Regions from separate parts of the Kitasatospora sp. SC0581 genome, predicted to be linked through region 1. Evidence: riboswitches for the same ligand, from Rfam matches in the RefSeq annotation. Region 1 holds a riboswitch; the other holds the start of a gene.

The links. Region 1 has a riboswitch for thiamine pyrophosphate ahead of thiC (phosphomethylpyrimidine synthase ThiC). Riboswitches for the same ligand answer to the same signal wherever they lie in the genome.
Region 2: it holds a riboswitch for thiamine pyrophosphate, as region 1 does, so the genes downstream of both, ACLWS4_RS35870 (purine-cytosine permease family protein) here and thiC (phosphomethylpyrimidine synthase ThiC) in region 1, are expected to answer to the same signal.

The regions. Positions count from the first base shown of each region.
Region 1 covers NZ_JBLRWA010000035.1:49,554-53,326, reverse strand. The annotation lists gene ACLWS4_RS33005 (PKD domain-containing protein) at 1-594, opposite strand, end outside; TPP riboswitch at 833-967, shown strand; gene thiC (phosphomethylpyrimidine synthase ThiC) at 962-2,776, shown strand; gene ACLWS4_RS32995 (SRPBCC family protein) at 2,835-3,266, opposite strand; gene ACLWS4_RS32990 (VOC family protein) at 3,284-3,640, opposite strand; gene ACLWS4_RS32985 (helix-turn-helix domain-containing protein) at 3,754-3,773, shown strand, end outside.
Region 2 covers NZ_JBLRWA010000046.1:9,570-13,342, reverse strand. The annotation lists gene ACLWS4_RS35870 (purine-cytosine permease family protein) at 1-938, opposite strand, end outside; TPP riboswitch at 931-1,075, opposite strand; gene ACLWS4_RS35865 (S1C family serine protease) at 1,342-3,135, shown strand; tRNA gene ACLWS4_RS35860 (tRNA-Ser) at 3,199-3,286, shown strand; gene ACLWS4_RS35855 (MerR family transcriptional regulator) at 3,470-3,773, shown strand, end outside.

The DNA of each region.
Region 1 (3,773 bases):
GGCGATCACTGTCCCGGAGATGCCCGGCCCGACCTTCACGCCGCCGCTGGCCAGACTGACGATCGAGCGCTCCACCCGGACGTGGTCGCTGGCGCCGGTGACGTTGACGGCCGGCCGGAGGACGTCGCCGTTCGGCTGCTCGATCAAGTTTCCGGAGAGCTCGACCCGGCTGACCCCGTCGAGTTCGAAGTGGGTCACGTCGAAGCCGGAGAAGACGACGTCGTGCTGGCCGGAAATCCTCACCGCCTGCTTCTGCGGACCGGCGATGACCGGAAGGGTCTTCTTCAGGGCGAGGCGGCCGGCGCCGCGGAAGGTGATCGGCCTGCCGGGCTCGCCGGAGCGCCGGACGGTCAGGTCCTCGGCGTAGGTGCCCGACGCGACCTCCACGGTCTGGCCCGGCAGCACCTGGTCGGCGGCGGCCTGGACGGTGCAGAACGGAACCGCCCGGGTGCCCGGACCGCTGTTCGAGCAGGCGGAGTTGGAGCCTTCGACGTACAGGACTGCGGCCGGTTCGGCCGCCACCGCGGGCAGTGGCAGGCCCACCACGGCGGAGACCACGGCGGCGCTCAGGCCGGCCGCGTGACGGATGCGCACGGAGTACTTCCCCCAAGAATCGTCAGAGCCGCGACACCCCGGGCCGGTCGCCCGCACGGAGGGGCCGTGCGCGACCCGGTGGAGTGCCTGCGGAGCATTCGTGAGCATTATGAGGGTGCGTTCGGACACTTTCGGCCACCGGGGTGCCGTCGACGAGGACCCGCCGCCGGCCCGTGAGGCGCTCTGGACCTGCGGCGATCCGCTCGCTACGGTGTTGGGCGTCGTGTGCAGGCAACACCGCCTGCGACGCGGGAGCTCGGAGCACCGGGCTGAGAGGACGCTGACCGGGACGTCGACGGACGGACCGACGGCTGCGTCGACCGCAGGAACCTGACCGGGTAATGCCGGCGTAGGGAGTAGAGGTCAGATGACCACGTTCGAAGCACAGCCGCAGTCTGTCCGGAGCGCCCCCAGCAGCGAGCGCACCGGCTACCCGACCCCGGCCTGGCACAAGGCCTACCGCGAGGGATCGCGCCCCGACCTGCGCGTCCCGTACCGCGAGGTGCGGCTCACCAACGGCGGGACCGTCCCGCTGTACGACACCTCCGGCCCGTACACCGACCCGTCGTACGAGCCCGACGTGCGGCGCGGCCTGCCCGCGCTGCGGGACCCCTGGATCCGCCAGCGCGGCGACGTCGAGGAGTACGACGGCCGCGAGTCGCGCCCCGAGGACGACGGGATCAAGCACACCTCGCCGCGCGGCGGGAACCTGCGCAACCTGGACGCCGTCTTCCCCGGCCGCCCGCGCCGTCCGCTGCGCGGCCGCGATGGTGCCGCCGTCACCCAACTCGCCTACGCCAAGCGGGGCGTGGTGACGCCGGAGATGGAGTTCGTGGCGCTGCGCGAGGGCCTGGCGCCCGAGTTCGTGCGGGCCGAGGTGGCCCGCGGCCGGGCCGTCATCCCGGTCAACGTGAACCACCCCGAGGTGGAGCCGGCCGTCATCGGCACCAACTTCCTGGTGAAGATCAACGCCAACATCGGCAACTCGGCCGTCACCTCCTCGATCGAGGAGGAGGTGGAGAAGATGACCTGGGCCACCCGCTGGGGCGCCGACACCGTCATGGACCTCTCCACCGGCCGCAACATCCACACCACCCGCGAGTGGATCCTGCGCAACTCCCCCGTGCCGATCGGCACCGTGCCGCTGTACCAGGCCCTGGAGAAGGTGGACGGCCGCGCCGAGGAGCTGAGTTGGGAGGTGTACCGGGACACCATCGTCGAGCAGTGCGAGCAGGGCGTCGACTACATGACCGTCCACGCCGGCGTGCTGCTGCGCTACGTCCCGCTCACCGCGCGCCGCAAGACCGGCATCGTCTCGCGCGGCGGCTCGATCATGGCGGCCTGGTGCCTGGCCCACCACCAGGAGAACTTCCTCTACACCAACTTCGAGGAGCTCTGCTCCATCCTCGCCTCCTACGACGTCACCTTCTCGCTCGGTGACGGCCTGCGTCCGGGCTCGATCGCGGACGCCAACGACGAGGCGCAGTTCGCCGAGCTGAAGACCCTCGGCGAGCTCGGCCGGATCGCCCGCGAGCGGGACGTCCAGGTGATGATCGAGGGCCCGGGCCACGTCCCGATGAACAAGATCCGGGAGAACATGGATCTCCAGAAGGAGATCTGCGACGAGGCGCCGTTCTACACCCTCGGCCCGCTGACCACGGACGTCGCCCCCGGCTACGACCACATCACCTCGGGCATCGGCGCCGCGATGATCGCCTGGTGGGGCACCGCGATGCTCTGCTACGTGACCCCCAAGGAGCACCTGGGCCTGCCCAACCGGGACGACGTCAAGACCGGCGTGATCACCTACAAGATCGCCGCCCACGCCGCCGACCTGGCCAAGGGCCACCCCGGCGCCCAGGCCTGGGACGACGCCCTCTCCGACGCCCGCTTCGAGTTCCGCTGGGAGGACCAGTTCAACCTGGCCCTCGACCCGGAGACCGCCCGCGACTTCCACGACGAGACCCTCCCCGCCGAGCCCGCCAAGACCGCGCACTTCTGCTCGATGTGCGGCCCGAAGTTCTGCTCGATGAAGATCTCCCAGAAGATCCGCGACGAGCACGGCGACGGATCCACCGCCGTCTCCAGTGAGTTCGACGCCGAGGCGCTGGCCGGCATGGCCGAGAAGTCCGCCGAGTTCGCGGCCCAGGGCAACAAGGTCTACCTCCCGCTGGTGGACTGACCCGGGACGCCGGAGCGCCGCCCCGATCAGCTCGGGGCGGCGCTTTCGCGGTCCTCCGCTACCTCCCGGCGTCGGGGCTGGCGACCGGTGCGGCGGCCTCCAGCGTGCGGCGGATCACCGCCGAACCGTGCTCGACGGACTCGGCGATCGGTGCGGCCAGGGCCTCGGGCAGGACGTCGGTGTGCCACACGAACCTCGTCCGGCCGCCGGCCTCCGGAAGGGCCTGCATGGACGCGTGGTGGTGGGACGGGTGGAGGCTGCCGCCGACGACCGTGTAGGCGACCCGCATCGCCTCGTGGTCGAGGTCGACGAGCCGTTCGAGCACGATCGTGCCGTCGGCGAAGGTGACGGTGCGCGTGTCCGAGCTCAGCACGGTGTCGGTGACGAACCCGGGCGCCAGCCGCTCGTGCACCGCGCCGTAGTCGCTGAGCACCGACCACACCGCTTCGGGGCGGGCGTCGATGACGAGTTCCTTGTGGATCGAGGCCATGGGTGGTCGACTCCTCGTCAGGCCGAAGCGATGCAGAACAGGTGGCCCTCGGGGTCGGCGAGAACGGTCCAATCGCCTTCGCCGGGCTGGAACTCCGGCCTGGTCGCCCCCGCCGCGAGCAGCTCCTGCACCGCGGCCTCGGGATCGGCGACCGCGAAGTCGAGGTGGGCGTGCTTCGCGGCGTCGGGCCAGCCGGGCCCCCGGTAGCCGGCGACCCGCTGGAAGGCCAACCGGACCGGCCCCGCGCCGAGTTGGACGAAGTCGTCGTCGGCCTGCCCGAGGTCCCAGCCGGTGACCTGGCGGTAGAACCCGGCGAGGGCCCGGGGGTCGGCGCAGTCGATGGTGATCGCGGTGAGCTCCGCGTGGACGGCCATGGACGGCTCCCTTCCTGTCGTCACGTGGGCCCCAGCATCCGGGGTGACGGCACCGGAGGTCTTGAAGATCCTTGCGGGCCGTCCTGTCGTACCCGGCGGGTACCGTCCGCGGCATGCTGTCCGCATCGACCCT
Region 2 (3,773 bases), on a different contig from region 1:
TCCGTCTCGCGCAGCACCAGCACCAGCAGGAACAGCCAGCCGGCCCAGACCCCGAGGAAGGAGTCGAAGATCCGGTTCGGGTCGCCGTCCGACTGCAGCAGCGCCATCAGGCCGAGCACGTAGCACCAGACCTGGGCGACCGTGTAGCCGGAGAAGCTGCCCCAGAACGCCGAGCGCGGGGTGCGCGAGTGCCGGGTGTAGTCGGCGGCCAGCGGCACGAAGGAGACCGACACCGCGATCATCGCGTCGGTGGCGCCGAGGAAGCCGTGCCAGTTGCCCGCGCCCGGGTCCGGCACGCCCTGGCGGCCCAACTGGACGGTGAAGTACACCATCGCCACCGCGACCGCCCCGGCCACGAAGCGGCGCAGCACCGCGATCGAGCCCAGCGGCCAGATGGTCAGCGCGGTGGTCAGCGCGCCCGCGAGCAGGACGAACAGCCAGCGGTAGCCGGTGGTGTGCGCGACGGTCTGCGCGCCCGCCGAGATGGTCAGCAGCTCGAAGACGCCCCAGCCGATGCACTGCACGATGTTCAGCACCGTCGGCAGGTACGACAGCCGGGTGCCGAACAGCCCGCGCAGGTTCGCCATCGCGGGGGCGCCGGTGCGGGCGCCGATCAGCGCGGCCACGGCGAGCATCGCGGTGCCGACCGCCGTACCGATCGTGATCGCGGTCACCGCGGCGGCCAGCGACAGCTCGCTGCCGGGGGCGCCGAGCACGGTGGCGGCGGTGGAGAAGCCGATCAGGCTGACGCCCAGGTTCATCCAGAGCGCGAAGTGGTCCCGGAAGCGCAGCGTGCGCGGCGGTTCGGTGTCCAGGACCAGGGGCGCTTCGACGTGCTCGGCGCGTTCCAGGAGGGCGGTCGCGCCCGGCGCGGGGGCGTTCGCGCCGGAGTCGGAGGCGTTCGTACCCGAAGAAGAGGATGGCGAAGCAGGCGGCATGGCCGATACTCCCTACGCCGGCATTACCCGGACAGGTTCCGGCGGTCAGCGCCCCCTCGAACGTCCGTCACTCGTGTGGCGTACGGTCGACATGCGCACTCTCAGCCTGGTGGGTCCAAGCTCCCGCGTGTCAGTTTGGAGCGCCAGGCTAACCGGCGCGGGTGCCGACGCCCAAGGCCGAGGGCGGGGCGGTCCGCATCGCGGACGCCCGACGGGGAGGGGAGCCCCGGCCGTCGGTAGGGGTGCCGGAGCCGGTGTCGGTGCCGCTGCGGGTGCTGACGCCAGTGCCGGTGTCGGTGCCGGCTAAGGATTCTTATGAGTTCTTCAGAGGGGTCCTTACGGCAAACGAATCGACAGTGCGAAAAACTATGGTCCTTGGTTCTGCCAGCTATGGAGGTCGTCCGTGAGCACCGAGCGCGAGGTTGGGCCCACCGGGCCGCAGGGGGAGCAGCCCGCCGGGCCGGGGGCGGCCGAGTCCGCTGCCGCGGGCCCCGCTCAGGGCGGGCACAACCCGACCATGGCGTTCCGGCGGGTGCCCGAGCCGGAGGTGGGCGCGGTCGAGGCCGCCGCCGCCGAGGCGGCGCCGTCCGCCGACGCCGTTCCGGCCGAGGAGGTCCCGGCCGGGGGTGGGCACAAGCCCACCGTCGCCTTCACCAAGGTGCCCGCACCGGAGGCACCCGCCGAGCCCGTGGCACCCGCCGTACTCGCCGTCGAGGAGCCGGCCGTCGACCCGGCCACCGGCTACATCGACGCGCCGCCGCCGGTCCTGCCGCCCGTTCCGCCCGCCCCGGTGGCCGCCGCACCCGCCGCCCCGGCCCTGCCGCCGGCCGGCAACCCGTACGCCACCCCGACCCACGGCGTCCCCGCCGCCGGCGCGCACGAGGGGTACGGCGCCGCTCCGGCCGCGCCCGCCGCCCCCGCCGCGCACGGCCACCACCCCTTCGGGGCCGGCCAGCCGCTCGGCGGCTGGGGCCCCACCTACGACTCCACCTCCGGCGGCGCCGGCTACCCCGGCGGCCCGGCCGGCCCGCTCGGCTACCCGGCGGAGTACCCCGGCGGCCCCGGCGGCCCGCGCAAGAAGCGCGGCGGCCTGGTCGCCCTGATCGCGGCCGTCGCGCTGGTCGCCGGTGTGGCCGGCGGCGCGCTCGGCGTGTCCGTCTCCGACAGTTCCGACCGCAGGAGCTCCGCGAACGACCACCGCAGCACCACCGTCCAGGCCAGCGACACCCAGAAGAACGAGCCCGTCCCCGGCTCGATCGCCGCCATCGCGCAGAAGGCGCTGCCCAGCGTCGTCACCATCAAGGCGCAGGGCAACGGCGAGTCGGGCACCGGCACCGGCTTCGTCTTCGACACCGAGGGCCACATCCTCACCAACAACCACGTCGTCGCGCCGACCCTCAGCGGCGGCAAACTGACCGTCAAGTTCGCCGACGGCAGCTCCTACAGCGCCTCGGTGCTCGGCCACGCCGAGGGCTACGACGTCGCCGTGGTCAAGATCGACAACCCGCCCAAGAGCAAGCTGGCCCCGCTGCCGCTGGCCGACTCCGACAAGGTCAACGTCGGCGACGCCACCGTCGCGATCGGTGCGCCGTACGGCCTGGAGTCCACCGTCACCAGCGGCATCATCAGCGCCAAGGACCGCCCGGTGGCCTCCGGCGACGACACCGGCTCGCAGGCCTCGTACATGAACGCCCTGCAGACCGACGCCTCCATCAACCCCGGCAACTCCGGCGGCCCGCTGCTCGACTCCGGCGGCGCGGTGATCGGCATCAACTCGGCGATCCAGTCCAACGCCTCCGCCAACGGCCGGGCCGGCAGCATCGGCCTGGGCTTCGCCATCCCGATCAACCAGGCCAAGTGGGTCGCGGACACCCTGATCAAGACCGGCAAGCCGGTCTACGCCAAGCTCGACGTGCTGCGCAACGACGACTACAAGGGCGACGGCGCGCAGATCCAGACCAAGGACATCCAGGGCCAGCCCGCCGTCACCCCCGGCGGCGCGGCCGACAAGGCCGGCCTCAAGCCGGGCGACGTCATCACCAAGCTCGGCGGCGTCCCGATCGACAACGGCCCCGCCCTGGTCAGTCGGATCTGGACGCACAAGCCCGGCGAGACCGTCGACGTCGAGTACACCCGCAACGGCCAGACCCTCACCACCAAGGTCACTCTCGGCCAGCGCGAGGGCGACCAGCCGTAACCCCCGCCCGCACCGAAACGTGTGCACCGAACCCCGCCGGACCCGTTAGGCTGACCTCCGCCTGGAGAGCTGCCCGAGCGGCCTAAGGGAACAGTCTTGAAAACTGTCGTGCGGTGACCCCGTACCGTGGGTTCGAATCCCACGCTCTCCGCCGGTAGGAGAACCACCTGCTCAGGGCGGGTGCCGAGACCACTCGGCACCCGCCCTCGGTGTTTTCCGGGCGGGTGCGGGCGCCGGCTGTGGGCCAGGTGGGGAACTGCCGTGGAACGGCCACGGGCGAGGGCGGGGCGGGGGTTGACCCTGACACGGTGGCAGGGGGTGGAGTGGTCGCACCATGTTGAACATCGGAGACTTCGCCAGCCACGGCCGGGTGTCGGTGCGGATGCTGCGCCACTACGACGCGATCGGGCTGCTGCGGCCCGCCCGGGTGGACCCGGTCAGCGGCTACCGCTTCTACGAGGCGTCCCAACTGGCCCGGCTCAACCGGGTGATCGCGCTCAAGGAGCTCGGCTTCACCCTGCAGCAGGTGCGGGCCGTCCTGGACGAGCGGGTGGACGCGGCCGAGCTGCGCGGGATGCTGCGGTTGCGGCGGGCCCAGCTCGCCGCGGCGATCGCGGCCGACGAGCTGCGGCTGGCCC